2 regions of the Devosia sp. J20-27 genome follow, and region 1 is predicted to be linked to the other one. Evidence: predicted binding sites of a transcription regulator. Region 1 holds the regulator's gene; the other holds the start of a gene.
What was found. Region 1 encodes LexA, which represses DNA repair genes until DNA is damaged. Its sites were predicted from a motif close to TGTTCNNNNTGTGTTCNG; they were not measured.

Region 1 (15,259 bases):
GAGCGACCGGGAACCTCGGAAAAGTGGCGTTTTGCTGCCCGACGTGTAAGCATCGTTGGCGGCAAGCGCAAGGGCGGGGCAAGCGCCATGTCCGACGTACTGGCAGGCCCGGAGATCCGACCGACCGATGCGCGCACGCCATCGGTGCCGGTGCGTGCTGCACGGCGTCAGGGTATCAGCGCTCTTTCAACGATAGCAGATGGCATGGACGGGCGGCGCATCTTTGTTCTGCTGCCGTTTGCCGTGATCGCCGGGATGATCGTCTTTCTGCAGGGCGATGCCGCCGTGGCGCCGGAAGCGCTATGGGTTGTGGCCGGGCTGCTGGCCTTGGCGCTGCTGCTCACCCAGGCACGCGCCGCGGCCTTCAAGGGGCTCGTCCTTGGCGCGGCGTTCTGGAGCGGGTTGAGCCTGCTGCCCTTGCACGGGGCGCTGTTCGGTACGCCGATGCTGGCGCGGCCCGCCTACGGCGTGTTCGAGGCGCGGGTCGACGAGATCATCAGCGAGGCCGAGAGCGGCCGCCGTGTGGTGGTCTCGGGTGTCCATCCGGTTACCGGTGGGCGGGGCGTGCCGATGCGGCGGGCCCGGGTGGTGATCAAGGGCGGTCCGCATCTGGCGCCGGGCGACGTGATCCGCGGACCGATCCGCTTTTACCCGGTGCCCGGGCCGGTGGTGCCCGGCGGCTATGACACGCAGTTTCATTCCTATTTCGATGGCGTCGGCGCCTATGGCAACGCGACGGGCGCCATCGAAGTGGTGCAGAGCGGGGCGGACGGGCCCGAGCGACTGGTCGACGCGGCGCGGCAATTGATTGGTCAACGCATCGATGCCCGGATCAGCGGCGAGGCCAATGGGCTTGCCCGCTCGATGATGATCGGCGACCAGAGCCGGATCACCGATGCCACCCGCGAGGCGATGGCCAGTTCAGGCCTGGCGCATATCTATTCGATCTCGGGGCTGCACCTGTCGCTGGTGGCGCTCGGCGTGCTGACGGTGATGCGCTACCTGCTGGTGCTGGTGCCGGGCATATCGCGCTACGTCTCGATCAAGAAGGTGGCTGCCGTGGTGGCGCTGGCCGCCGCCTTCGGCTACCTGCTGCTGGCCGGCGGATCGGCCAACGTGCCGGCCTTTCGCTCGACGCTGATGATCGCGCTGGTGCTGGGAGCGGTGCTGGCGGGCCGACGCGCCCTGACGATGCGCAACGTCGCCATCGCGGCGCTGATCATCATCGTCAGCGATCCGGCCAGCGTGTTCCGGCCGAGTTTCCAGTTGTCGTTTGCAGCGGTGGTCGGGCTGATCGGCAGCTATGAATGGGCGAGCGGCGACGGGGAACCCGCAGGTGGAGCCCTCGGCTGGGTGCGACGCGCCATAATCGGCACGGCACTGACCAGCCTGATCGCCGGTCTCGCGACGCTGCTGTTCTCGGCCTATCATTTCCAGCAGACGGCGCCGTTGGGGCTGCTCGCCAACCTGATGGCGCTGATCCTGATCGCACCGATCATGACTGCCATTGTGATCTCGGCGCTGTTGCTGCCGTTCGGCTGGGAAGGGCCGTTCCTCTCGGTGCTGCAGGTGCTGCTGGAGGGGTTGATCTGGATTGCCCGGACGGTCACGGAGTGGAGTGCGGGGCTGAGCCTGCACCCGCTGCTGACCCCGCTGGCGCTGGCATTCGGCCTCGTCGCGCTGGCCTGGTTCGCGGTGGTGCCACGGTGGTGGAAACTGGCAGGACCGGCGCTGCTGCTGCCGGCGGTACTGCTGTTTGCGCTGGACCGGCCGCCCGATGTGCTGGTGGCCGACACCACGCGGGCGGTGGCCGTGCGCACGGCGGCAGGGCTGCAACTGGTCGACGGCAAGGCCGGGAGCTTTGCGGTCGACGTGTGGCAGGAGACCTATGGCGAGCCGATCGCCACCGGGGCGGGACGCTGCGACAGCGTTGGATGCCTGGTGGACAGTCCCGCGGGCTTTCGTCTGGCGCTGATCAACGACCCGTCAGGGTTCTTCGAGGATTGCGGCAGCGCCGACGTGGTGATCACGCGACGCGACGCGCCGGCGGTCTGTGCGGCGCCGACGGTGATCGATGCGGATGCGCTGGAGCAGGGCGGCGTACACTGGCTGCGCTGGACCGGCAGCGGCTTCGAGGTCCGCGCGGCCAAGACCGGCCTCAGCCGGCCCTGGAGGGCGTCGCCACGTTGACGCCGCTGGGTTTCATGCGCGGCGCCACCGATCAGCAGGCGGCGGCGCCGGGGAACAACCTGTCCGGGCTCTCAGAGCTTGAGGAAAGGCTCGGTGAGGCCCGCCACATCGACATTGATGGCGAAGACGCTGCCGGACAGCGGGAACGCCTCGAGCTGCTCGGGCGAGAGGTTCTCACGGGCGGTGGTGATATAAAGCGTTTTCATGTCGGCGCCGCCGAAGGCCGGGCAGGTGACGTTGGGCACCGGCAGCTCGATGATGCGGTCGAGCTTGCCCTGGGGGGAAAAGCGGGCGACGCAGGAGCCGCCCCAGCGGGCGTTCCAGATGAAACCCTCGCTATCGACCACCGAGCCATCGGCGCCGCCCGGTGCGCCGCCGGCAACCAGATCGGTCCACGGGCCATTGGGCAGGCCGGTCGCCGGATCGAGCGGCGCGGTCTGGATGACGGCGCCGGCATCGGTGAAATAGGCGCGGCTGCCGTCGGGCGAAAAGCAGATGGAGTTGGGAATGCCGACATTGGCAAGGATCGGCGTCAGGGTGCCGTCCTTCCACTGATAGACGGCACCGGTCTTGTGGGCGCCACCGTGGCGATTCATGGTGCCGATCCAGAAGCCGCCGGAGCGATCCATGCGGCTGTCATTGGTGCGGTTGCCGGGGACATCGGCCTCGATGGTGTCGATGACGGTGGTGCTGTCGGACGAGAACGAATAGCGGAGCAGGGCGCCCGACTGGGCCACGGCGAGGGTGTCTTCGTCGACCACGGCAGCGGCGGCGGCCGTGTCCTTGAAGGTGATGCGATCGACCAGATGACCGTCGGGGCCGGCGCTGAGCAGGGTCTGGTTGAGAATATCGAACCAGAAGAGCCTGCCAACGAGCGGGTTCCAGAACGGCCCCTCGCCCAGTTCGCAGCGGCTATCGACGAAGAGTTCGGCTTTCTGGTTCATTTGGTCTGTCCTGCGTCATAGGCGGCGACGGCGGTGCGGGCGCGGGCAGCCACGTCCGCGGCCGACATGCCGGGTTTAAAAATGTAGGTGCCGAGGCCGAAGCCGGCGCAACCGGCAGCGAAATACTCGGCGAAATTGTCGGGGTTGGCGCCGCCAACGGCATAGAGCGGCACCTCGGGCGGCAGCACGGCCTTCATCGCCTTGATGCCCTTGGGGCCGAGCACTTCTGCCGGGAAGAATTTCAGGCCATTGGCGCCGGCCCGCAGGGCGGAGAAGGCGTCGGACGGCGAGAACACGCCGGGATAGCTCCTGAGGCCCTTGTCGCGCGTGCGGACGATGACATCGGGGAAGGTATCGGGCGAGACGATGAAGGTGCCGCCGGCGGCAGCGACCGCGTCGACATCCTTGATGCTGAGCACGGTGCCGGCGCCGATCTCGGCGCGGCCGGCAAAGAGTTTCGCGGCGCTGCCGATCGAACTGAGCGGATCGGGGGAATTGAGCGGCACCTCGATCAGGGTGATGCCGGCAGCCACCAGCGCCTCGCAGACGTCGGTGACTTCGGCGGGCGAGATGCCGCGCAGGATGGCGATGATGTGTCGGTGTTCGAGCATGGTATCCTCAGGCAGCGCGGGCGGCCTTCAGCCCGGCGAGAGTGGCGTCGGTCGCATCGACGATGCGGGTTCTGGCCCCTAGCACGGCAAAGCCGCGCGCATAAAGCCGGCACAGGCCGGTGCTGCCGACGAGCGGGATTTCGGCATCGGTCAGCCAGTCGCGCTGGCCGCCGATTTCGGTGCCGATCAGCAGGCCCGACAGGAAGCCGGCGCACCAGGGGGCGGAGCGGCCCGAGAGCAGCGAGCCGGCGCGGACCTTGAAGAGCGTTGCGGTCAGGCGCTCAGGTGCGTCGAGGCCTTGGGAAAGGCCGGCATCGAAGCCGGCGTCGCGGTCCGGCCCCTCGACTTCACCCTGCAGCGAGTGCCGCAGCACCGAGTGGGTGCGCAGCACCTCGAAGAGTTCGCCGGTCATGGCGGTGGAGAAACGCTCCAGCCGGTGGCCGCTGAGGGTGGCCCACTTGGAATGGGTGCCGGGCATGACCACGAGGCCCTCGAAACCGGGCTGAAGGGCGGAGAGACCGAGCAGTTGCGTCTCCTCGCCGCGCATGACGTCCTCGGCGCCTTCGCGCCTGAGGCAGACACCGGGGAGGATCGTGGCGCGCAGCTTGCCGGGCAGATCGGGGGTGACGCCGCGTGCGGCCAAAGTGGAAAGATCGGCGGGGGCATCGAGATAGGGGGCCTCGAGCCAGCCCTGGCGAGCGCCAGCCATGCCGCAGATCAGTGCATCGATTTCAGTGCCTGGATCAATCGCGCCGTCCAGCAGCGCGGCGAGCACATCCGGATATTGCCCGGGCGTCAGCTTGCCCATGCCCTGATCGGAGCTGCGTGCAAAGGCGATGTCGCCGCTGGCGTCGATCCCCCATAGCCGCAGGTTGGACGTGCCCCAGTCGATTGCGATCCAGTCTGCCGTGCCTGCCAAAACCTGCTCCTCCCGTCGGTTGCCCCCTGTTTGGCCTTTTGTGCGGCCAAGCTCCAGCATTTCCGGAAGGTGGTTCAGTCATTTCTGCGGTTCGGGGCACTATCCGACCCGGATCGGCACGTGGCGGGCACAAAAAAAGGGCCGGTGCTGTCCACCGGCCCAGAGACGACCCACGGGGAGGGTCAGAGTTGCGTGCTCAGTACTTGCGCAGCAGGCCGACGAGGCGGCCCTGTACCTTGACCCGGTCGGGTGGGAAGATGCGCGTTTCGTAGGCCGGGTTGGCGGCCTCGAGCGCCACGGAATTACCCTTGCGACGCAGGCGCTTGAGCGTGGCCTCCTCGTCGTCGACGAGGGCGACGATGATCTCGCCGGTCGAGGCGTTGTCCTGCTTGCGGATGAGCACCGTATCGCCATCGAAAATGCCGGCTTCGACCATCGAGTTGCCGCGCACTTCGAGCGCGAAATGCTCGCCGGAGCCCAGCATCTCGGGCGGCACGGTGATGGTGTGGCTGTGGCTCTGGATGGCTTCGATGGGCGTACCGGCAGCGATGCGGCCCATGACCGGAATGGTGACCGGACGGCCCGCCTCCGAGGCAGTGGAGATGGCCGTGGCGGCGCGTGGCGGTGGCGCCGAGACACGGCCCAGGCTGCCATCGATGACGCTCGGCTCGAAGCGCGCCTTGCGGCCGCCAAGCGAGGGGTTCATCGAGTCGGGCAGGCGCACCACTTCGAGGGCCCGGGCCCGGTTGGGCAGCCGCCGGATGAAGCCGCGCTCCTCCAGCGCCGTGATCAGCCGGTGGATGCCGGACTTGGAGCGCAGATCGAGCGCGTCCTTCATTTCATCGAAGGAGGGCGGAATACCCGCCTCCTTCATGCGCTCATGAATGAACATGAGCAGTTCGTGCTGTTTGCGTGTCAACATTTGGCAGGCCCCGTGAGCAGAATCGGAACAAAGGCTGAACGATGTATAGATGTTCCAGTTCTGTTCTGCAACAGCCGGGGTAAATATTCGGTATGCAGGGACTTCGCCGAGCCGGCGCGAGCGTGATTTAGGGTTTGGCAAGCTTAATGGATTGCTTTTGATCGATTTAAGTAATGCCAAATAGAGCATGCCAGTTGGCATAGTCTTAGAATTTCAAAACTAGGCTCTCTCGTAACAGGGAGAGCAGAATGCTCAAAACAACAAACAAATCTGTCCTGGCTGCCGCGGCGTTGCTGGCTGGCATGATATCGGGCATGCCGGCGGCAGAAGCCCGTTTCGATCTGGGTCTGCCCTCGAGTGAGCCCAGCAACGAACTGCGGTTCGATGTTGCCTCGCTGAAGCTGCGGCCGAGCTATGACGCCTTTGCCACCGCCTCGCTGATGCCGCGCATGGAAGTGACGGCGCCGGTGCGCACGGTGGCGCCGAACTATAATGTGTTCAAGTCGGTGGTCGTGCCGATCGGGAAACTGCCGGCCTTCGCCCAGTGGGGCAAGGTGAAGCCCGCAGCTGTCTCGGCGAGCGATTTCTGCGCCAACGGGTTTTGCAAGAGCGCCGCCGGACGAGACTGGCGGCCGTGGCCGAGCGGGCGCGGCGCCTGCCGCAGGTCGAGGCCCTCAAGCTGATCAATCGTGAAGTCAACCGCACCATCGCCTATCGCTCGGACAAGGGCGACACCTGGCAGACGCTGGCGCAGAGCGCCGCGCGCGGCGCCGGTGACTGCGAGGACTTTGCCATCGCCAAGATGCAACTGCTGGCCAAACTCGGCTTTGCGCCGGACCAGTTGCAGTTCATCGTGCTCAAGGATACGCGGCGCCAGCTTTACCACGCGGTGCTTGCCGTGCATGTCGAGGGCAAGCGCTTCATCCTCGACAATCTCTCGAACACCGCCGCCAGTGACGACATCTTCCGCACCTACAAGCCGATCGTCTCGTTCGTGGGCTCAAAGAGCTACGTGCACGGCTTCAAGGGTGGCCAGAGTGCCGTTGCCATGGGCAAGGGCGGCATGAGCGCGATCCGGCTGGGCGAGGGGAACTGAGGGCAGGCCCGCTATTGAGCCTCGAAAGTGAGAATGGCCCGCCCGAGCGGGCCATTTGTTTTGCGCGTTCGCTGCAATCAGATCAGAAACGTATGCTCGGTGCCGTCGAAAACGATGTTGACCGGATCGGCGCCGCTGGCGGTGCCGTAGCCGACAAGTACGGAAACGCTGGTCCACACTACCCCCCCGGCGTTCGAAGATCCGTTGGTATCCACCTGGATGGTCACGTCCTGACCGGTCTGGGTCAGACGCACGTAATCCTGGATCTGGTCAGCTGGGATGGGGTTAGTCCCTAAGGCGGCGTCCAGCAGGCCACCCAGGTCGATGCGATCGCCCTCTGAGAAGCTGTAGTCGGTGATCTTGTCCGCATGTGACGAGCCAGAGGCCGCAAAGATGAAATCGTCAGCGTCGAGGCCGCCAGAGAGGATGTCATTGCCATTGCCGCCGTGCAGCTTGTCATTGCCCGAACCGCCCAGCAAGAGGTCGTCGCCGGCGCCGCCCCAGAGGACATCATCGCCATCCAGACCGACGAGGATATCAGTGCCGTTATCGGCCGTGTCGGAGTTGCCGCCACCACCATTCAGCGTATCTGCCCCCGCGCCGCCTATCACGGTATCGCCACTTGTATTGTTGTCTGGCGAGCCATCGAATGTGGGCAGGTTAGCGTCGATTGCCCCGATCGCTGTGTAGGTGACGTAGCTGTCTGGGCCGGCCGCAAGCGCAAGCGCGGCATTGTCGTAGTTGTTGACGATGGCGTTCCAGCTGGTGCTGCCCAGATCAAGATTGGAGTTGATGTCGCCGTCCAGATAGTAGTCGAGTGCCGAGTTGGCGCCGAGAGCCAAGAGTGTCTCAAGTTGGATCGAGGTGAAGACCAGGGTGATTGTGTCACCGTTGCCCGACACCCCATTATAGGTGATGGCGGACGATGTGGTGTGGCTCCAGGAGGTGACGATAGTATCGTTGTTGCCGGAGGAACCGGATGGCGGTGTATAGGCGTCATCTCCGACGATATTGACTGCAGCGTAATTGTTGGAGAGTGGACCGCTGGTGTCCGGAGAGAATTCAACGATGTTGGCGGTCGTGGTCGTGATGTTGCCGCCGGACGCAGTTCCGTTGTCGTCGATGGTTATCGTCACGACACCTCCCTCGCCATTGCTTGAGCCGTCAGGGTTCCAAAGCACATTCCCAGCCGCCAGATATGCGTTGATCGCCGAAATGGTGCCGTCGAGGGTGATGGCACGGCCGCCACTGCCGTTCACGGTCACGCCAGCGCCGCTCGAGGCCGTGAGGGAGTCGTCGCTATCATTCATGGACAGCGTGACACGCACGATGCCAAAGCTGTCGACATCCTGGAAGCTGATGCGATTAAGGACGTTGACGTCCCCGGTGCTGGCTTCGGACAGGTAGTAGAGTGTCGATGGGACATTGATGACGGCGGCGTCGGCTACGGCAGTCACCCCAATGGTCGTGGTTGCGACGTTGCTGGTCGAGGTCCCGTCGGTCACTGTCGCGGTGACGGTGCGAGACGTCGTGTCCGGGTTGTCCGTATGATTGCCAAAGCCGATCGCCTTGATGGCCGTCGCATAGTTGGCGACCGTAGCGGATCCGCTGAGAGCCACGGTGATCTTGCCGGCAACCGAAATATCGACCGACGCGGCAATACCGGGCGGCAGCGAGCCAACCGAGAGGAAGTCACCTGTCTTGGCATTGGTCAGGACGACGGTGGCGCCCGCCATATTGGGGGAGTCAGCATCCACAATGGTCGGGCCTGCCGCTGCAATTGAAACTGCCGCGCCGTTCTCAGTATAGCCGGTCGAATTATTGGTCGACGCGGCGCTGTAGGTGACATCGATATTGTCGATATAGACGAAATCGTTACTCTCCATCCCCCCGCCGGCTACGATGCGAATGATGGTGTCGCTCGTGTAGGGGCCAGTGATCGGGATGGAGATGTGCAGCATCCCGCTGTCCTGCTGGTTGCCTTTGAGCTCAAGAACTTCGCTGAAATTGACGCCGTCCTTGGCGATCTGGACGCTGACGATGTCGTTGCCTTGATCCAGATCACGCCGGTAGTCGAAGCTCAGCGTTGCGGATTTTGCGCCCGCTAGGTTGACGGTTCGCTGGATCGATGCATCGTCATTGTCACCGCTATCGCTCAATCTCAAGCGGCCGGAGGTGATGCCAATATCGTCGCTAGCGTGTGAAATCGATGCACTGTCATCGTCGCCGGTTTCTGTCCAGGAATTGACCCAGTTCACGCTGCCATTGTTGTTGCCATAGCTGGTGGCGCCGAACTCATCGCGGACGTTATCAAGCTGGTTGAGGCTGAGTACCGGCGCTTGGTTTGGCGATGCTTCGTTGACGTCGGTGACGTTCAGGGTGAAGACCTGCGATGCGTCCGGGTTGCCGCCAACGGCGATGTCATCGACGTTCACGGTCACCGCGTAGGACGACTTGGCCTCGAAGTCGGGTGACGACCCGACATAGAACAGCTCGTTGCCGTTGCGGATTTCGAAGGACGCAGCGTCGGCCCCGGCAAGGTTGAGGCTGTTGGTGCCCAGGGCATCGTCGGTGATGCCGATGGTGGCCACCTTGATGCCACCGGTGACGTCGCTGTTCTCGTCGATCGTAGCCGTGACATCGGTGAAGCTGACCGCAGTCGGTGCTTCGTTGACGTCCGACACCGAGATCGAGAATGCTTCCTTGTAGGTGGCGCCGTGGCTATCGGTCACCTCGACGGTGACGCTGTGCGAGGACGCTGACTCGAAGTCGAGCAGTGTTCCGTTGGCGACGGTGATCTGACCGGTCGCCGCGTCAATGGCGAAGCGGCCGCCAGCGTTCTGGGTGATACCCCCAACTACGGCGAAGGCGTAGCTGAGCGTTTCAACCGGACCATTGCCATCCACGCCGGTCACCGAGCCGACCACCACGCCATTGGCGCTGTTCTCGGCAACGCTCAGCGCGGTCGCGGTGAGGTCGGTTGGGGCCATCTGAATGAGCTGGGCCGGGGTGACCGATCCATTGGCGAACTGCACGCTCTCGATATTGGAAATATCGAATGTGTGGCCGCCGACGATCAGCGTATAGACGCCGCCGGACTCGGTGACCACGGCATCCTTCCATTGCACGTTGCTGAGCAACAGGGTGTCGTTTCCGCCATTGCCGTTGAAGACAACGTGGACATCGCCGACGAAGCCGGTGAGGTCGAGCGTGTCGTCGCCGGCGCCACCGGTGAAGGTGATGGTGCTGGGCAGGATTGCCGTACCCGAGACATCGTTCAGCACAAGGTTGATGGCACCAGTGCCGGCGACGACGTCGATATGTTCGATCTCGTCCGCACGAACAGTGGCGGCCCCGGGGCCGGTGTAGGTGATGACGATATCATCAGAGTCGACACCGCCGACGGACACGATGTTGCCCGCGTCGGCCTGCGGCAGCTTGCCGATGGTTACGGTGCGGTCCTCGCTGTCGCCCTGGACAGTGAGGATATCGTAGTCCGGGTTGAGGGCGGAAGATTCGGTGCCGCCGTGATAGCGATCATCACCGCCGCCAACCGTGTAGACGAAGGTGTCGTCGCCGCCCATGCCGCGGAAGGTGTCGGCGCCGAGGCCACCGGAGAAGAAGTCGTTGCCTTCGGTGCCGGTGACGTCGAACGCGAGCGGCTGGGCAGCATCGGCGCTGAAGTAGAGGTACTCATGGCCGATGGAGGTGAAGGTATTGCCGGTGAACACCGTGCCCGCGCCCGGCGTCAGGGTGGCCGGGAAGCCCCAGCCTGCCAAATAATCCTCGACGTCAATCGCCCAGCCAACGCTGGAGATGTCGTTATTGGTGACAATCGCGCCAGTGGCGTCAATGACCACTACGCCCAGGTTCAGGTGCGTCGCGCCCGTGCCGGTCAGACGGTTGCCGTCAATGGTGAGGTTGGTGGTCTCGAAGGTGAGGATGAGCGAGGCGGACCAGTTGGCGCCGGTGTAGCCAATGGCCGAAACCGTGTTGTTGACGATGGAGCCGGTGGAGCCGGAAACTTGGATGCCGTTCTGCGCCTGCACAGTGTGGGCGCCGACGCCGGTGATGGTGTTGCCATGGATATCAACGTCGGCGTTGACCACCACGATCGCGGTCTTCTGGAACTGGCTGACCGTAGAGTTCTGGATGACCATGTCGTTGGCTGCATGGGCACTGTCGTTCGACACGAAAATGCCGACGCCCCGCTGATTGCCAAAATTGCTCTCACTTTCGCGGATACCGGTGACGTCGACGGCGTCGATCTTGCCGCTGGCATTGAGATAGGCGATGCCGACAAAGGTCGGATTGGTGGCGCCGGTGACCGAGCCACCCCGCAGCAGGCCGTCCACGGTGACGCCTTCAATGGTGACATTGCTAGCGTTCTTGACGGTTATCAGACCGTCCACATCACGCAGTGATCCGGTGAGCGTGGCGCCGGTGGAGACCAGAGTGAGCGGCGCATCGATAAACACGCCGGCGCCGGCGGCCTTGATTGTCAGGTCGTCGAGACCATCGATCACGACCTGCTCGGCATAGCGGCCGGCGGCGATCAGAATGGTGTCGCCGTCCGCCGCCGCGTTGACCGCCGCCTGGATGGTGGCAAAGCCGCCATTGCCGACGAGGAGGAAGCGGCCAGCGCCGTTCCCGTCAACGATCTCGACGTTGAACAGCGTGTCACTGCCCTCGGCGCCGCCGGTTGTCACCGTCCAGCCGCCAAGGATGTTGGTGGCAATGTCGGTGGAAACCAGGGATGCCGCGTAGTTGGCAGTGTCGATACCACTGCCGCCATCGATGACGTCGTCGCCGCCGCGGCTAGTGATCTGATCATTGCCGCCCTGCGCCGTGATCACGTCGACGAAGTCGGTTCCCTTGAGGACGTCGCCACCGCCGCCGCCATTGATATAGAAGCCGTCGTTGGGCAGGCCGCCGTCATTGATGTTGTCAGAGAAGCCCGACCCTGCCGCGTCGAATTCGATGCCGTTGGCCAGGTTGCCGAAGTGCAGCTCAAGATCGACATTGTTGTAGGTGTTGGTGGCAAAGGCCGTGGTGATGTCACCGGCCCAGTGGTTGCCCAGCGAAATGGCGGTGCCGACATTCTCGAAAATGTTGCCAGTGACGTGCACGGGCGAATTTGGCGTTCCGGGGATGTTGTCATCCAGGTTGAGACCGGAACGGGCGCTGGTGATGGTGTTGTCGCTGATTTTCAGGTCGACGCCGTTGCCGTCACTCCAGATGCCGCGTCCCCAGGACGCCGCGCCGTATTTGCCCGAAGAGGGGCCAGTGATCAAATTGTCGTCGATGATGATCTTGCCGGCATTGGCGCCGACGCTCACGAAGATTGCCCGGTCGTCGCGGACCGGATCGCTGTCGCTGGCCGTTCGATCCCCGCCATCGAGCGCGCTATAGAAGACGCTGTTCTCGACGACGTGCCCAGTCCCCGTTCCGCCCTTGAGGAAGGACAGGGTGGCATCGGAACTGATACCCTCGGGCGAGACGTTTTCGAAGCGGACACCGTCGATAACGATGTCGTTGGTGGTGGTGACCGACGATATTCCCGCGATGATGGTTTCGGTGCCGCGCGCATCGGTCCCGTCGACGCCATAGTTGGCGCCGCGGATTTCGACGCCGCGATCAATGTTGAGGTTTTCTGCATAAGTGCCGGCCGCAGCGGAGATGTACTGCCCAACGCCGTCACCAGCGGCGTTGATGGCCGCCTGAATGGTGGCAAAGCTGCCCAGCAGTTCATTGCCGGCGGTGAAGAGGCTGACCGGCAGGGCCAATGCAAAGCTCTCGGTGTAGCTGGCGCCGCTGCCATCGGTGGCCGTGATGGTGACGCTTGGGGGCAGGGTGGAGACGCCCGCGTTGATCACCTGCAGGATGTAATTGCCCGGCGTTCCGGCGACCGCAAAGTCGGTGCTCACGGTGCCGTTGGGATTGCGGACCACGAAAGTGAAGGAGGTATCATCGGGATCGGTGACCGTCACCGATGCAATGATATCGCCCGGGCCGTTGCCGGCGGCCACCACCAGATTGCTGAGCGCGATGTCGCTAGGCGCGTCGTTGACCGGGGTCACGGTGATGGTGGCGCTGGCGGAGTCGAGCGAGAAGGCGGTTTCGCCGCCGCGGGTGCTGACATCGACATTGGTGTAGGCGGAAGTGCCGCCGGTCTGGTCCCAGGCGTGGTAACTGAACGAGGCAGTGGTGCCGTTCTGGCCATCGGGCAGGAAGCGGACGCGGTCATCGGCGCCCAGCAGCAGGGCGCTGGCCTGAGTGACGCTGCCGAATTCGGTCCAGACGCCGGCCTGGAGGAACTGCCAGGTGCCGTTGCCCTGGTTCTGGCCGAAGATGGCGATGCCTTCGACGGCGCCGTTGTCGACGTCGCTGACGGTGGCGCCGAGGATCTCGGCGACGGTGTTGCCACTATTGGCGAGGGTGGTGGCGTCCTCGTCGATGGTGGCCAAGGTGGTCGCCGGAACCACCGAGAGGCTCACATTGTCGATATTGACTTGGACCGTGTGGTCGAAATTACCGCCGGAACCGGGCTGTTCCAGGTTCATGAACTCGATGCGCAACGGCTGGCCGATGCCGGGCGAACCGGCTGGGACATCTGCCGTCACCGTGCCGGGGCGCCAATCAACACCATCGGTGGGGAAGAAGGGGAAAACCGACTCACCGAGCAGCGTTGCGCCAGCATAGATGCGCACATGGAATTCCGGCATGCCGGAGAGGTTGGCGTCGTTGCGGTCGCCGATCTCGAAATTGAGCGCGTAGGTGCCTTCGACGGCGGTGGTGGTCAGCGTCTGGACGGCTGACTGGCCATCGTTGAGGTAGAGAACGCGGGCGCCGTTGTCGACCTCCATGGCGAGAATGTTGTCGCCGCTGGGATCGAACCAGCCGCCATTGCTCGGGCCGGCAATGGCCCAGCCGGGCAGGGAGCCGTTGGACCAGACGCCTTCGGTGCCGCCGCCGCTCTGTGTCGGTCCGGCCTCGAAGCCGGGGTTCTGGATGGTTATCGGCTGTGACGGCTGGACGTGGAGCACCGGCGCGTCATTACGGCCTTCGACCGTCACCGTGACGGTCGCCGTGCTGTGGCGTCCCTGGCCATCGTGGATGGCGTAGGTGAAGGTGTCGGTCGCGGTCTGGCCGACGGCCAGGACCTGCAGGTTCGGCGCGGCGGACGGATCATAAGTGAAGGTCGTGCCGTTGAAACTGATCGTGGCGCCCAGGGCCGAGACGCCAGCGCTGGCGCCGGCCTCGGTGAGCCCGACAACGCTCAGCGTTTCGCCGGAATCGGTCTTGAGATCGTTCTGCAGCAGCAGAGCCGCCTTGATGCCATAGGCGCCGTCTTCGTTGATCGGGGCGTAGAATGAGCCGGGCTGGCCGGCTTCGGCAATGAGTCCGTAGGGGCGATTTCCGGCCCAGAAATGCGCGCCGTTGGCGTCGTTCCAGCCGCCATTGAGGAACTGGGCGTAGATCGTCAAGACGTTTTCGGCTTCGCCTGAAACGCCGGTGTTATTCGGTTCGCTGGCAGATGCCCAATTGGTGTAACCTGTCTCTGCGAAGCTCTTGCCGGCCTCAGGGCCAGAGACCCATGTCCACAGGCCTTCATGGCCTTCATCGGAAGCGCCGAGATAGGCGATGGCGTCGGTGCGACCCTCTGCGTTCAGGACTGCCAGAATCTTAGTCTGTTCGGCCGATGATGTAATCGTTGCCAGGTAGCCGGCGTTGCCGAGCAAGGCTTCGGCAATCCCATTGGCAGCCGACCAGGACAGATTAACGTCGCCTGTCACAAAGCTGTAGACATGTCCGTTGGATGCCTCGAAGCTCCAGCCGCTCGGCACCAGACCGAAGCTGTCATTTTCGGCGACCGGGTCGTCGTTCGCGCCGTTTACCGTGATGGTCAGCGAGGCTGTGGCGCTGAGCGTACCGTCAGTGACCGTGAAGTAGAACGTCTCGGTCGGATGATCGTAATCGTTCAAGGCCTGGGTTGCCAAGCGGGTGTTGACGATTTCGTATTCATAGGTCCTGGCAATACTGTCCCAGGTCAGCGTGCCGTACACGCCCTGGATCGTCCCACTATGGTCGACTGGTCCGGCGCCAAGTTGCACGCCCGAAATGGTCAGCGCATCGCCATCGACATCGGAGACCGGGAAGCTCTGCGTCCCCGTCGTCGGTGTCCCCGCCGTCACGTCGTGATTTTCCAGCGTCCCCGCCTCTGTGACCGAAGCAGTCGCGGCCAGCGCCTCCGGCGCATCATTAACGGCGGTGACGTTGATCCGGGTTGTGGCAACGTTGGAATCGGCGTCGCCGTCATTGACGGTGACGGTGATGACGCGCTGTTCGGTCGACGGGTTGTCCGAGGTGCTGGCAAACTTGACGGCCTCGATGGCGTCCTCGTAGGCGGCCTTTGAGGCCGATCCGGTCAGCGTGACGACGGCGCCGCCGGGCGAAACCGTGTAGGTGATGCCCGAGATCGTGATGCTGTGGCCAGCATTGGCGGTGACGCCGTTGATCTTGAAGACATCGCCGGCATGGGGGTTGGTCAGCGTGATCGTCGCCGATTCCATGTTC
Region 2 (15,259 bases), 920 kb from region 1:
GACCGAACATGGACAAGGTCTTTCCGCAGCTGGCGGGCATCAAGATCGACTACGCCTGGAGCGGCAACTTTGCGCTGTCATTCTCGCGCGTGCCGCAGATGGGCAGACTCGGCAGCAATGTGTACTTCGCGCACGGCTATAGCGGCCATGGCGTCACCGGCTCGCATCTCTTCGGCCGCATCGTGTCCGAGGCTGTTCGCGGCGATCTGACCCGTTTCGACACCTTTGCCAGTCTGCCGTGGATCCCCTTCCCCGGCGGCCGCATGTTCCGCGCCCAGTACTCGACCCTCGGTTCCTGGTGGTATGCCCTCAAGGACCGGCTGGGTATCTGACGTTCAGTTCAACTGGCCGTGGTGCCGCAGCACCAGCCCGACGGCGCCCAGGCACGCACCATTGTCGGTGAACTGGCTGGCCCGGATGATCGTGCGGGTACCATCCGGAACGTCGGCGCGCTTGATCAGCGTGTGCCGCTCGAAACTCTCGATCAGGGGATCGAGCAGAATGTCGCCGGTCATGGCGAGGCGTCCGCTGACCACCACCAGCGGCGGATTGAGCATCGAGCCGATGATGCCCAGGCCATGGCCACCTGTGGTGCCGGCGTGCCGGACCAGTTCGCGGCAGAACGCGTCGCCGGCAATGGCCATCTCGGCCACCTCGGTGATGAGCAGCGGCCGTCCGAAATGCCGCCTCGCTTTGTCCAGCGGCTTGCGAAAGCTGGCATAGACCTCGATGCAGCCCCGGTTGCCGCAGCGGCAGAGCGGGCCATCGGGATCGATCATGACGTGACCGAATTCGCCGGCGCCGCCCGACATGCCGCGCATCACCCGACCGCCTGAAACGATGGCCCCGCCCACACCCAGGTCGAGCGTATAGACGACGAAGTCCTCGTGCCCGCGGGCCGCGCCCCAGGTCATCTCGGCAATGGCCGAGCAGTTGCTTTCGTTGTCGCAGAAGATGGGGGCGTCGGGGAACAGTTCGCCAAACCGCTCGCGCATGTCGACGCCGGCCCAGTTGGGCATGCCGCCGGCGCGCAGCATGCGACCGCTCAGCGGGTTGACGGGCCCGCCCACCGCGATGCCCACACCCAGCAGCCCGCGCCGCCGCCACCGCTCGCTTTCGGCGTTGATCATCTGCCGGACTTTTTCGACGCCCGCTTCGGGACTGTAATCGATCTCCAGCACCGCGGAACTGTCCGACAGCACATTGTGCGCCACGTCAGCGACGATGACCTGGATCTCGCTCACCCCGATCAGGATGCCGATGCAGGTACCGGCCTTGGGGTTGAGCGTCAGCGACGTCGCCGGCCGGCCAACCCCGCCAGCCGGGTCGGTACCGGCCTCCACGACGATGTCGGACTTGCGCAGTTCCGCCAGCGCTGTCGACACCGTCGACTTCGCCAGACCGGTCAGTCGCGAGATCTGCGCAGCGCTGAGGGCCCCCCGTTCGGTGAGGGCGCGCACGATCCGCCCGACAGGTGTGTCGAGCGAGCGATCGGCAAGTAGCGACTGCAACTCCGTTTTGTTCACATCGATCGCTCCAAAGCGCGTTGACAACCCGAAAATGTTCGCCGTAGAACTAATAGCAGCAATGCTCAGGAGGATGAGCACTGCAACACAAAAAGCGCAAGTGCCGACGATCGATCGCAGAGTTCGGGGTCAGCAGCAGCGCCAAGGGAGAGAACAATGACCTTCAAACTGAAGGCTGCAGTTGCTGCGGCCACGATGATGACGGCTGCCCTGCTTTCCGGCACGGCGATGGCCGAACCCAAGGTGCTGATGCTGCACCAGTGGGCCAGCGGCAACGACGCTGCCTCGATCGCCAAGCTCGGCGAAATGTTCGAAGCCAAGGGCGGCACCTGGGAACAGACCGCCATTGCCGGCCATACGGCAAACACGCTCGCCAAGCTCCGCGCCGACGTGGTGGCAGGCAATGCCCCGGCCGCCGTGCAGCTCAAGGGTCCGGAAATCGGCGAGTGGAATGCTACCGGCATGACCGCTGACATGGACGAGCTTGCTGCCGCCGAAGGCTGGGATGCCGTCGTTGCTCCCGAACTGCTGCCGGTGATGAAGCCCGATGGCAAGTGGCGCGCTGCCCCGATGAACATCCACCGCATCAACTGGATCTGGGGCAACAAGGCCGCCATGGAATCTGTTGGTGTGACCGAGCTGCCCAAGACCTGGGCCGACTTCAACGCGGCATGCGAAAAAGCCATTGCCGGCGGCAAGGTCTGCCTCGCCCACTTCAGCGCCGACTGGTCCGACGCCACCACGTTCGAAACCGTCGTCTACGGTCAGGATCTCGACCTCTACCGCAAGGCCTTCGTCGAAGGTGACGTGGACGCCCTGCGCTCGGAAGGCATGATCAAGGCCTTCGACCAGATGAAGCTCATGGTCTCCAAGTACATGGATCCGGCGATTGCCGGCCGTGACTACGACACCGGCGCCAACATGATGGCCAACGGCGATGCGCTGTTCTTCATCATGGGTGACTGGGAACTCGGTCGCCTCGTCTCGCTCGGCAAGGTCCCCGGTGAAGACATCCTGTGCGCCCAGTCGCCCAATGACTGGGGCAATGGCTTCATCCTCAACTCCGACTCGGTGGTGTTCTTCCAGCAGAAGGATCCCGACTTCGTCGAAGGCCAGAAGCTGCTCGCCTCCACCATCCTGAGCCCGGAATTCCAGACCGTGTTCAACATCTCGAAGGGCTCGATCCCGGCCCGTCTCGACGTCGATCTGTCGAACGGCTTCAACGGCTGCCAGGTGAAGTCGCAGGCCGACCTGAAGGCTTCGATCGAAGCTGACACCCTGGTGCGCTCGATGGCCCACAACATGACTGTGCTGCAGAAGTATCGCGGCGCCATGATGGACCTGATCACCGAGTTCGTGAACGCACCTGAGATGTCGTCCACCGACGCGGCCAATACCATGGCCGACGCCGTCGAAGCTCAGATGTAATCCAGAAGTCCGCAGGGTCCGGTCGTGGCACACGCCACGACCGGATTTTGCTCCGAGCGGAGGGGAAGCAGTTGGCTGTCGCCGGTCATTCCGACATCGCGGGTGGAACGACGCTGATGGAGCGCTTGAAAAAGTGGCTGCCCATCATCGTGATCGCCCCTTCGATTGTTGCGTCATTCGTCTACGTCTTCGTCTTTGCAGGCTGGACGTTCTATATCTCGCTCAGCGACTCTACGCTGCTGCCCACCTACGGCTTCAAGGGCCTGGACAACTACGCTTCGCTCTGGGCCAACCGCCGCTGGGGCGTGGCCTATTCCAACCTCTTCTACTTCTCGGCTTTCTACGTCACCTGCGCCATGGCCTTCGGCCTGATGCTGGCGATCCTGATCGACCAGAAGATCCGGGCCGAGTCGGTCTGGCGCACGATTTTCCTCTATCCGCTGGCGGTCAGCTTCATCGTCACCGGTACAGTCTGGCAATGGCTCTACAATCCCGCCAGCGGCATTCAGTTCATGGTCAATTCGCTCGGCTGGACCGACTTCAAGTTCGCCCTGACCACCGACCGGAACTACGCCATCTGGGCGATCATCATTACCGGCATCTGGGCGTCCGCGGGCTTTTCCATGGCGCTGTTCCTCGCCGGCCTGCGCTCGGTCGACCAGGACATCATCAAGGCCGCGCAGATCGACGGCGCCTCCTGGTTCCGCACCTACCGCAAGGTCGTGCTGCCATCGATCACACCGATCTTTCTCGCCGTGGCCGTGGTGCTGCTGCAGTTCGCCATCAAGACCTTCGACCTGGCCGTGGCCCTGACCAATTCGGGCCCGGGTATCTCGACCACCTTCCCGGCCACCTATGTCTACGACTTCATGTTCCAGCGCGGCGAAATCGGACAGGGCGCTGCGGCGGCCATGATGATCCTGGCCGCCCTCGCCGTGGTGCTCGTCCCCTACTCGCTCTATCTGGTCTGGCGTCGCCGCCGGGAGGCTGGTCATGGCTGATATCGCATATAACGCAAGCGCCACCGAGGATCGCGAAGCGGCCAATGCCCAGCGTCGGCGGCTGACCTCGCGGATCGTCATCTACGGCCTGCTCGGCCTGTTCTCGATCGTCTATGTCGTGCCGCTGCTGGTGGTGATCACCAACGCCTTCCGCTCGAACGCCGAAATCAGCGCCATGGGCCTGATCTCGCTGCCGCAGAGCTTCAGCTTCAGTGCCTGGCCGCAGGCCTGGAGCGACTTCTGCATCGGCGGCCAGTGCGACGGCGTGGCCCGCTATTTCTGGAACTCGGTGGGCATGGTCGTTCCCGCCACCATCATCTCGACCATGCTGGGAGCCATCAACGGCTACGTGCTGTCCAAGTGGAAATTCCCCGGCTCCGAGATCGTCTTCGGCTGTATGCTGCTGGGCGTGTTCATGCCCGGCCAGATCGCCCTGCTGCCGTGGGCCTTCCTGCTCGGCCAGCTGGGACTCTCCAACTCGGTCTACGGCCTTATCCTCGTGCATTGCATCCAGGGCCTGTCGTTCACCACCCTGTTCTTCCGCAATTACTACGTCGGCATCCCCGACGACCTGATCAAGGCGGCCCGCATCGACGGAGCCGGCTTCTGGCGCATCTTCTTCCGCATCATCGTGCCGCTGTCGCCCCCGATCATCATCGTGACGGTCATCTGGCAGTTCACCGGCATCTGGAACGAGTACCTGTTCGGCGTCGTGCTCAACTCGGGCTCCAACCAGCCGATCACGGCCGCTCTGGTCGCTCTGTCGATGAGCGGTACCACGGTGCGCACCTATGACGTGATGAGCGCTGCCGTGCTGATCGCCGCCCTCCCGCCGCTGCTCGTCTACTTTTTCGGCGGCAAATATTTCGTCCGGGGTCTCACCCAGGGCGCCATCAAGTAATCCGGAGCATATCAATGGCATCCCTCACCATCCGCAGCGCCCGGAAGAACTACGGCGCCGTCGAGGTCCTCAAGGGCGTCGATCTCGAGGCCGGTTCGGGCGAGTTCATCGCGCTGGTCGGACCGTCAGGTTGCGGCAAGTCCACCCTGCTGGCCATGATTGCCGGGCTCGAGAGCGTCACCGGCGGCGAGATCTGGATCGGCGACCGCATCGTCAACTCGGTGGCGCCAAAGGACCGTGACATCGCCATGGTGTTCCAGTCCTATGCGCTCTACCCCACCATGACGGTGCGCGAGAACATGGCCTTCGGCATGGAGAGCCGTGGCGTCCCCAAGGACGAGCAGAAGGCTGCTATTGCACGCGTGGCCGCGCTTCTGCAGATCGAGCCGCTGCTGCACAGGAAGCCCGGCCAGCTCTCGGGCGGCCAGCGCCAGCGTGTCGCCATGGGGCGTGCCCTCGTGCGCGACCCCAAGCTGTTCCTGTTCGACGAGCCGCTCTCCAACCTTGATGCCAAGCTGCGCGTCGACATGCGCACCGAAATCAAGAAGCTGCACCAGCGCGTCGGCAAGACCACAGTCTATGTCACGCATGACCAGATCGAAGCCATGACGCTGGCCTCGCGTATTGCGGTCATGCATCAGGGCAGCGTGCAGCAGTTCGACGAGCCGGACGTGATCTACAACCAGCCGGCAAATCTCTTCGTCGCCGGGTTCATGGGCTCGCCGTCGATGAACTTCATCCCGGCCGACATCACTTCTGTCGAGGGCAAACCGACGGTCGTCTTCCCGCTGCAGGGTGGCGTCAACGCCTCACTGCCGCTGCATGGCGCTCATATCGCGCGCGCCAAGCCGGGCAAGGTCATCCTCGGCATTCGCCCCGAGCATCTCAACCGCAAGGGCGTTGCCGACCGTCCGGGCACGGCTTTCCTCGATGCCCCGGTGGAAGTCGTCGAGCCGACCGGCGCCGAGACCATGGCTGTCCTCAAGTTCGGAGACAATGAGGTCGTCGGCCGCTTTTCTCCCGATACCGCCCCCAAGACCGGCGAGAACATGCCGCTCTCGGTGGATATGTCCCGCGCCTGTCTCTTTGACCCGCAGACCGAACGTCTGATCTAGGATTTTCTGAAATTTCTACTTTTGCGACTTATCCCAGCCTTGCCGGCCGTGTTGTTTTCGTCTCCGGCGGCGCCACGGGAATCGGTTCAGACATGGTCCGGGCCTTCGCTGCCAACGCGGCGAAAGTGGCCTTCATCGACATCCAGGACGCCGACGGCGCGGCTCTAGCCGAAGAGACCGGCGCGCTCTTCATCCATTGCGACGTGACCGATATCCCGGCTCTCAAGGCCTCGATCCAGACGGCGAGCCAGCAGCTCGGCCCGATCGGGGTGCTGGTCAACAATGCCGCCAATGACGATCGCCACCGCGCCGACGAGGTCACCGAAGAATACTGGGACCGTAACCAGGACATCAATCTCAAGCATCAGTTCTTCGCCGCACAGGCGGTGCGGCCGCAGATGCGCGAGCTGGGCGGCGGCTCGATCATCAACTTCTCGTCCATCGCCTGGCGTGGCGGCGGTGACTCGTTTCCATCCTACGCCACGGCCAAGGCGGCAGTGCTCGGCCTGACCCGTGCCCTCGGTCGCGACTTCGGCGCCGACTTCATCCGCGTCAATGCAATCGAACCCGGCGCGGTGGTCACCCCGCGGCAGATCCGTCTGTGGTACAAGAGTGAGGAAGCCGTTGAATCGGTGACTGCACGCCAGTCGCTGAAACGGCGCCTGCTGGGCGACGAGATCGCCCGGACCGCACTCTTCCTCGCTTCCGACGACAGCCGGATGATCACCAAGCAGGCTATCCGGGTCGACGGCGGCCTCATTTGACATGACGACACCAACCGAAAGGGCGGCGACCATATGAAACTCACGACCGGGCTCAACCCCTATGGCCTCACCTACTATCTCGGCCTGCAGGCCATGGGCACGCCACGTGCCAATCCATCGGGCGGCGCAGGGCTCGAGGGCTTCATCGCGCTGACGCAGGAACTCGGCGGCAAGGCCATCGAGCTCTGGGAGGGCTGGTTCAAGGAGATGTCCGACGACGAACTGGCCGCCCTCAAGGCCCGGCTCGACGGGCTGGGCTGGAAGCGGGTGCTGAGTTCGGGCCTGCAGCATTGCGACATGGACCTGCTGCTCCGTTGCGCCAAGGCGCTGGATGCGACCTATGTCCGCCTGGCGATGACGCCGATCCTTTGCGGCGACCGCGCCGCTGCCGGCCAGAAATGGTACGAGCTGCAGGCCAGCGTGCGGGACAAGCTCGGGCAATATGCACCGATGGCCGAGGCGGCCGGCGTCGTCCTGCTGATCGAGAACCATCAGGATTTCACCAGTCACGAACTGGTCGGTTTCTGCGACGAATTCGGTCCTTCAGTGCGGATTGTCTTCGACATGGCCAACACCTTTCCGGTGGCGGAGTCGCCGCTCGATTTCACCCGGGTGGTGGCGCCCTATGTCCGGCATTGCCACGCCAAGGACTATCGCGTGCAGTTCACCGATGATGGCTTCCGTCTCTGCCGCTGCCCGTCGGGCGATGGCGCCGTGCCGTTCAAGGAAATGTTCGAGATCCTGGGCGAGCACAACGAAGAGATGACGGCATGTATCGAGATCGGCGCGCTGGAAGCCCGGCACGTCAAATTGCTAACTCCCGAATGGTGGCACGGCTATGCGCCCAAGCCCGCCGAGGAGCTCGCCGCCTGTCTGCTGGCCGCCCAGCGCAACAGGTTCGCCGAGGGCGAAGACTGGCGCACGCCTTGGGAGCGCAACGCCGATGAAGAACTCGTGGAATACGAACTTGGGCAGTACCGGCGTTCCGCCGCGAACCTCAAGTCGCTTGGTTTGATGTAATTAGTGGAGGCCGTTTTGGCTAAAGATCTTTCCGGAAAAATCGCATTCGTCTCCGGCTCCGGCCGTGGCCTTGGGAACGTCATGGCACGCAAGCTTGCGGCCAAGGGCGCCGACGTCATCGTTCATGACCTCGCCTGGGACGCGACAGGCAAATATGGCGAGGCCTCCAATCTCGGCGACGTCATCAAACAGATCGAAGGTCTGGGTGTGCGTTCCATGGGCGTCACCGGCAATATCGGCGACCGTGATGCCGTGGCCAAGATGCGCGAAGAAATCGAGGGCAAGTTCGGCCAGGTCGACATCCTGGTGAACTGCGCCGGCGGCGATATCGGTGCCTCGGGCAACAAGCCCGAGCCCAACAATATCCTCGGCATCACCTACGAAGACCTGATGACGCTGACCAACAACAACCTGATCGGCACCATGCTGATGACGCAGGCCTTCGTGCCGCAGATGGTCGAACGCCAGAGCGGCATCGTCGTCAACATTGCCTCGGTCGCGGCCCATATCGGCGTCAGCCATGGCGGCATCTACGCGACCCTCAAGGCCGCGGTCACCCACTACACCCGTTGCCTCGCCGATGAAGTGCGCGAGTTCGGTGTGCGCGTGAATGCCGTCAGCCCCGGCCCCGCCAAGACCGCCCGCTTCCAGGCGACGCGAACAGTTGATCCGGACAAGATGAACTCCAACAAGGCCTCGTTCAACCGCTACGCCGAGCCCGAGGAAATCGCCGATGGCGTGGTCTTCCTCTGTTCGCCGGAAGCACGGTTCATCCATGGTCAGCTCCTCCGCGTCGACGGCGGCCTGCAGCTCTACGCCGGCTGAGCCGGACCAGACGGTCTGAACGCCAAAACGTCCGGGGCTCCCCCGGACGTTTTGCTTTCCGGGAGAGAAAGTGCAGAACCGGCGCGTTCAGGCTTGTGCAGGACGCCTGCGTCCCGCACTGTCCCGACCGGCTTGTTTCCCGAGGCAATATGTTCGAACGCGACTATCTGAGCCCCGGCCGATCCGCCGCCATCGGCGAGAACGGCATGGCGGCGACGTCCCACCCGCTGGCGACACTGGCAGCGATCAATATACTCCGTGCCGGCGGCAACGCCATGGATGCGGCGCTGGCCGCGGTCGCGGTGCAGTGCGTCGTCGAGCCGGCCATGACCGGTATCGGTGGCGACTGCTTTGCGATTGTTGCTCCCAATGGCAAGTCGCCGCGCGCTTTCAACGGCTCCGGCTGGGCGCCCGCAGGCGGCTCGACCGATGCGCTCCGCGCCTCCGGTCTGACGACCATTCCGGAGGACTCGCCGCATGCCGTCACCGTGCCGGGAGCCGTCGACGCCTGGTGCCAGCTGGCTGAGGCCTACGGCACCCAGGACCTCGGCAAGCTGCTGCAGCCGGCCATTGCCATCGCGGCGAACGGCTTCCGGGTCACCGGCCGCGTTGCTCGCGACTGGGCTCAGTTCCAGGCGCGGGTACGCAAGCATGCTCCCGCCGCCGCACAGTTCCTCCCCGGTGACGCGCCACCCAGAACCGGTGATCTGTTTCGCAATCCGGCGCTGGCCGAAACTCTTGGCGCCATCGCTCGCAGCGGCCGCAAGGCCTTCTACGAGGGGGCGGTGGCCGACGAAATAGTGGCAACGCTGCGCGAGCTCGGCGGCACCCATGTGGCCGACGACTTCGCCGTCTACAAGGGTTCTCATACCGATCCAATTGCAGCCCGCTTCCATGGTCACGACGTGCTGGAATGCCCACCCAACGGCCAGGGCCTCGCTGCCCTGATCATTGCCCGCATCCTCGACGGCTTCGACCTCACCGATGGCGCCATCAGCGAGGCCGATCGCGTGCACCTGCTCGCCGAGGCGAGCAAGGCTGCCTACAAGGTGCGTGACCTGCTGATTGCCGATCCGACGCACATGACGCGAAGCGTCGACGACATTCTCGGCGATGATTTCATCGCTTCGCTCCGCGCCCCGATCAGCCTCGAGCGCGCACTGCCCGAAACGACTTGGGACGGCCCGATCCATCGCGACACCGTCTATCTCACCGTCGTCGATCGGGACCGCAACTGCGTCTCGCTGATCAACTCGATCTTTGCCAGCTTCGGCAGCGGTATCTACGCTCCCAGATCAGGTGTGCTGCTGCAGAACCGCGGCAGCGGATTTTCGCTGACTGCCAGGCACCCCAACGAACTGGCGCCGCGCAAGCGCCCGTTGCACACCATCATCCCCGGACTGCTGATGCAGGACGGTGTGCCGGTCATGCCGTTTGGCGTCATGGGCGGGCAGTTCCAGGCCGTCGGCCATGCCCACTTCCTGACCCATGTGCTCGACCGTGGCTACGACCCGCAGCGCGCCAATGAAGCGCCGCGCAGCTTTGCCTTTGGCGGCAAGCTGACGCTGGAGCCGGGCTTTGGCGAGGCAGTGCGTGCCGACCTCGAAGGGCGCGGCCATCGCACAACCTGGAGCGCCGATCCGATCGGCGGTTGCCAGGCCATCTATATCGATCATGCGCGCGGCGTCCTTATCGGTGGCTCGGACCATCGCAAGGATGGTCTGGCGCTCGGCTACTGAGGACAACGTGGATATCATCACGCAATACGCCCCGTGGGTTCTGGGCATGGCGGTCACCGGCGTGCTGGCGGGTTTCGTCGCCGGCCTGCTTGGCGTCGGCGGCGGCATCATCATCGTGCCGGTGCTCGACCTGGTACTCGGCTCGTTTGGAGTCGATCCGTCGATCCGCATGAAGATCGCCGTGGCCACATCGCTGGCCACCATCATCCTGACGTCGATCAGTTCGGCGCGCTCGCACTACAAGAAGGGCGCCATCGACTTCGACATCCTCAAGACCTGGGGACCGCTGATCTTTGCCGGCGTCATCATCGGCACGCTGATCGCCGGATCGGTCGATGGACGCGTGCTCTCGCTGGTCTTTGCAATCGTCGCGCTGCTGGTTGCCGCCAACATGATCTTCCGCGCCAATGCCCATGCCTTGATGGATCGCTTTCCCAATCTGGCGGTGAAGGGCGGCCTGGGGCTTCTCGTCGGCATCATCTCGGCCATGATGGGCATCGGCGGCGGTACCCTCAGCGTCCCCATCCTGACGGCCTTCGGCACCGATATCCGCAGGGCCGTCGCGACCGGCGCGGCCATCGGCTTCGTCATCGCCATCCCCGCCACCATTGGCTATGTCATCGCCGGCTGGAACGCCGACGGCCTGCCACCCGGGTCGCTGGGCTATGTGAACCTGCTCGCCTTCATCTGCATCGTGCCGCTCTCCATGCTGGCGGCGCCTTGGGGTGCGAGGACCGCGCACAGCATCGACCGCAAGTACCTCGCCTACGGCTTCGGCTTCTTCCTCATCGCTACGTCCATCAAGATGTTCTGGAGTTTGTTGGGCTAGCGGAGAAGTGGCAGTCGGGTCCCCTCCCCCTTGAGGGGAGGGAAGGTCGACTGATAGTTCAGCGCCCCACCCTTACCGCCCCACCCCATCCACCAGCCTTGCGGCCAGCTTCAGATCGGCCTCGAAACGCTCCAGTTCGACGGCAGCCATGTCGCGATCCGGCAGCCGCAGCAGATAGGACGGGTGCACCGTCACCACCAGCATGGCGCCGTCCTCGAGTTCGATCGGCGCGCCGCGCAGCGAGGAGATGGTGGCGGCCCTGCCCAGCACGCCCCGAACTGCGGTGGCACCCATCGCCACGATCACTTTGGGACGGACGTGGCTGCGCTCCAGATCGAGCCAGAACCGACAGGCCTCGATCTCGCCGGCGTCTGGCTTGTTGTGGATGCGCCGCTTGCCGCGCGGGGTGAACTTGAAATGTTTGACTGCATTGGTGACGTAGACCTCGCGGCGGGCAAAGCCGATCTTCTTCATGGCCCGGTCGAACACCTGTCCGGCAGGACCGACGAACGGCCTTCCCGAAAGATCTTCCTGATCGCCCGGCTGTTCGCCGACAATCATGACTGCGGCATGGGCCGGACCCTCGCCGAAGACGGTCTGGGTGGCGTGCTCGTGCAGTGGACAACGGGTGCAGGCCTGCGCTGCGGCGCGGGCATCCTCGAGCGAGTTGATTTGGGAGGCGGCATCGACATCGGCACCCTGCCGCTCGGTCTGCCGCAGGTGACGGGCCGGCGGCTGACTGGCCATGCGCTCGATCATCTCACCCTCCCGGTCGCGTGCGGTGCGGATCAGTTCGGGAATGAGTTCGGCCTCAGGCAGGTTGCGCCAGTACTTGACCGGCATTTCCGACTTCATCATCGAGACCTTGAGCCGCGCCGGATTGAAGATGGACGCGAAATAGGTACGCCAGACGTCCTCCAGCGCATCGTCGGCCGGCACGTCAGCCCGGCTGCCGCCCGGACCGAAGGCGAGCGTCTGACCGTCCCAAAAGGCGCTGCTATAGGGCGTGACGATGGCCCAGTTCATGCCGGTAAACCGTCGGGCAAAGAACGGCGCAGCGCGCTCCAGCACATAATGCTCGGGTTCGAACCAGGCGGCGAACCGCTCCCGTCCACCCTCGGGCGCGAGGCTCCGGAAGCGGATAAAGGCCTTCATCTTGTGCGTATCGCGCCGCACCGCCGACGCCCGGCGTTCCAGCCGGCCGATGTCGGGATCAGACCGCTGTTCCATGAGGTGCCGGTCCTTCTGCAGCCGCCACAGCACGCGGTAGAGCAGCGCGAAGCGGTCCGGGTCGCTGTGGCAGATGACGGCCTCGGCCAGTTCGACAAACGCCCGCGGCACCGTACCCACCGCCCGCCCCGTCGGCTCGGGTGTCTCGTCGTCGGCTGCAAACAGGTCATATGCCGCGCCGGGGTCTGCCCAGGTGACCGCCTCGGGCGGGGTGCCAGAAAGCAGCAAGCTGCGCGCCGCAGTGCGCCACTCGTCGAAATCATTGCGCGACCTGAGGTGAATCGCAGGCATCAGAAGAGGCTGAGCTGCGTCGGTGGAGGCGTCAGCCTGGCGCGAAGGTGCTGGTCGTCGAGCGTCTTGCCCGGGGTCCAGTCCGCTGCACAGATGAACGGCCGCACCTTGTCGATCGAGGCGGCGAGCCGCGCCACATCATCAAGCCGCAACCGGTGGTGCCGCCGCGTTGCGATGATGCGGTCCACGCCACGCACCCCCAGCCCCGGAATGCGCAACAGCAAGTGCCGACTGGCGCGGTTGACGTCGACCGGGAACTGCTCGCGGTGCCGGATGGCCCAGGCAAGCTTGGGGTCGAGTGCCAGATCGAGCTGTCCGTCGGTGCCTCCCGAGACGATTTCGGCGACGTCAAACTGGTAGAAGCGGATCAGCCAGTCGGCCTGATAGAGCCGGTGTTCACGCAGCAGTGGCGGCGGCGCCAGGGGCAGCTTCGAACTGGCATCCGGGATCGGCGAGAAGGCCGAGTAGTAGACCCGCTTGAGACCGTAGCCGGCATAGAGCGCGGCGCTGCGATTGAGAACAATGGCATCTGTCGCCGCATCCGCACCGACAATCATCTGGGTCGACTGGCCGGCCGGCGCGATCCGGCTGGGCCGGCGCTTGCCATTCGCCAGCTTCCCGTCGGGGCGGCTCTCTTCACGGCGTGACGTGATATGGGCCATGGCAGTACGAATTTCGCTAGGCTTTTTCTCCGGCGCCAATGCGCCGAGCGACATGTCGGTCGGCAGTTCGATATTAGTGGACAGCCGGTCCGCATACCGGCCCGCTTCGGCTAGCAGATCCGGCGAGGCGTTGGGAATGACCTTGAGGTGGATATAGGCGCGAAAGCCGTGCACCTCCCTGAGCGTCCGCGCCACCCGCACCATTTCTTCCATGGTGTAGTCAGGCGACCGGATGATGCCTGAGGAGAGAAACAGTCCCTCGATATAGTTGCGCTTGTAGAAGTCGAGCGTCAGCCCCACCACCTCTTCCACTGCAAAGCGGGCCCGCGGCACGTTGGAAGACGAGCGGTTTACGCAATAGGCGCAGTCATAGACGCAGAAATTGGTCAGCAGTATCTTGAGCAGCGAGATGCAGCGTCCGTCGGGCGCGTAGGAATGGCAGATACCGGAGCCCTCGGTAGAGCCGATGCCGCCTGATTCGAGACTGTTGCGTTTCTCCGTCCCCGAGGAGGCGCAGGAGGCATCGTATTTGGCGGCGTCCGACAGGATCGCGAGTTTACGTTTGAGGCTGAGCTGGACCATTTGTTCGCTTTCTGTTCTCACAATAGCGTCGGCTCCGCCAATGTCAGCTAACAAATGTTGGCCTCCCGATAATCGTGACTGGTCAGAGATCCAGCGCGAGCCGCGCGCGTGGTTCGTGATTGGCGAACAATCTGTCGGGCACTGCACTCTGCCCTATGTCCTGTCGATGCCCTATGTTGGGGCACGCAATTCATGGAGGCCGACATGGCACTCGAACTCAAGGGCATTCACCACCTGACGGCGATCACCGCCAAGGCGAAGGAGAACCTCGCCTTCTACACGCAGACGCTCGGCATGCGGCTGATCAAGAAGACGGTCAACCAGGACGACACCTCGGCCTACCATCTGTTCTACGGCGATGGCATCGCTTCTCCCGGCGCCGACCTGACGTTCTTCGACTGGCCGACGACGCCGGAACGCCGCGGCACGCATGCAATCAGCCGCACCGGGCTGCGGGTCGGATCGGAAGACGATCTCGACTGGTGGAAGCAGCATCTGGCCAAGTCGGGCGTCACGTCGAGCAATATCAAGGAGCGCGCCGGACATGCGTCGCTCGACTTCGAGGATTTCGAGGGCCAGCGCTTTCGTCTGGTCGCCGACCCTGCAGTCGGCGCCAGGCATCCATGGGAACAAAGCCCCGTCCCCGCCGACCGGCAGATCGTTGGTCTGGGTCCGATCACCCTGTCGGTGCCGGACCTTGCCCGGACGGCCGCGGTGCTCGAGAAGGTGATGAACATGCGCGAGGTGCGCACCTATCCCGCCCGTGAAAAGCATGGCGCCATCCACGTCTTCGAAATGGGGGCTGGCGGCGCCGCAGCCGAACTGCATGTGGAAGTAAACCCCGACTTGCCGGCGGCCCGGCAGGGCGCCGGCGGCGTCCACCACGTCGCCTTCCGCACACCGGACAAGCAGGAATTCGACGAGTGGGTCAAGCGCGTCGGCACGTTCGGCGTGCCCTCGAGCGGCGAGGTCGAGCGCTACTATTTCACCTCGCTCTATTTCCGCGAGCCCAACGGCATCCTCTTTGAAATCGCCACCGATGGCCCTGGCTTTGCCGTCGACGAACCTCTCGAAACCCTGGGCGAACGCCTGGCCCTGCCGCCCTTCCTTGAAGGCAAGCGGGCACAGATCGAAGCAGGGCTGAAGCCACTCAAGTAAGCTTCAAATGCGCGGCAACTGCATGGTGGGGATCTACTGTCCGCCTCTTGCTCCACTTGGGCAATCTGCGTAGATTCCCCGAGCCCGGGGGCGGGACCTAAGGTGAAACAGTTTGAGGATAGCAAAATGTCCAAATCCAGATCCCCTGGCTCGCGCCGGCTCGTGATCGCCCTGGCAGGTCTGTTGAC

Region 2: a site for LexA is predicted at 13,915-13,932, ahead of AC0L4C_RS09640 (putative DNA modification/repair radical SAM protein). Genes of this name have one in related genera too.

The regions. Positions count from the first base shown of each region.
Region 1 covers NZ_CM147875.1:2,883,398-2,898,656, forward strand. The annotation lists gene AC0L4C_RS14250 (ComEC/Rec2 family competence protein) at 88-2,190, shown strand; gene AC0L4C_RS14255 (SMP-30/gluconolactonase/LRE family protein) at 2,262-3,134, opposite strand; gene AC0L4C_RS14260 (2-dehydro-3-deoxy-6-phosphogalactonate aldolase) at 3,131-3,745, opposite strand; gene AC0L4C_RS14265 (2-dehydro-3-deoxygalactonokinase) at 3,753-4,664, opposite strand; gene lexA (transcriptional repressor LexA) at 4,861-5,586, opposite strand; gene AC0L4C_RS14275 (hypothetical protein) at 5,835-6,269, shown strand; gene AC0L4C_RS14280 (transglutaminase-like cysteine peptidase) at 6,221-6,682, shown strand; gene AC0L4C_RS14285 (calcium-binding protein) at 6,760-7,992, opposite strand; partial or broken gene AC0L4C_RS14290 (VCBS domain-containing protein) at 9,403-15,259, opposite strand, start outside.
Region 2 covers NZ_CM147875.1:1,961,965-1,977,223, reverse strand. The annotation lists gene AC0L4C_RS09700 (NAD(P)/FAD-dependent oxidoreductase) at 1-332, shown strand, start outside; gene AC0L4C_RS09695 (ROK family transcriptional regulator) at 336-1,526, opposite strand; gene AC0L4C_RS09690 (ABC transporter substrate-binding protein) at 1,683-2,954, shown strand; gene AC0L4C_RS09685 (carbohydrate ABC transporter permease) at 3,071-3,955, shown strand; gene AC0L4C_RS09680 (carbohydrate ABC transporter permease) at 3,948-4,856, shown strand; gene AC0L4C_RS09675 (ABC transporter ATP-binding protein) at 4,871-5,971, shown strand; gene AC0L4C_RS09670 (SDR family NAD(P)-dependent oxidoreductase) at 5,983-6,735, shown strand; gene AC0L4C_RS09665 (sugar phosphate isomerase/epimerase family protein) at 6,769-7,755, shown strand; gene AC0L4C_RS09660 (SDR family NAD(P)-dependent oxidoreductase) at 7,759-8,580, shown strand; gene AC0L4C_RS09655 (gamma-glutamyltransferase family protein) at 8,730-10,319, shown strand; gene AC0L4C_RS09650 (sulfite exporter TauE/SafE family protein) at 10,327-11,148, shown strand; gene AC0L4C_RS09645 (UdgX family uracil-DNA binding protein) at 11,221-12,669, opposite strand; gene AC0L4C_RS09640 (putative DNA modification/repair radical SAM protein) at 12,669-13,913, opposite strand; gene AC0L4C_RS09635 (ring-cleaving dioxygenase) at 14,118-15,071, shown strand; gene AC0L4C_RS09630 (hypothetical protein) at 15,198-15,259, shown strand, end outside.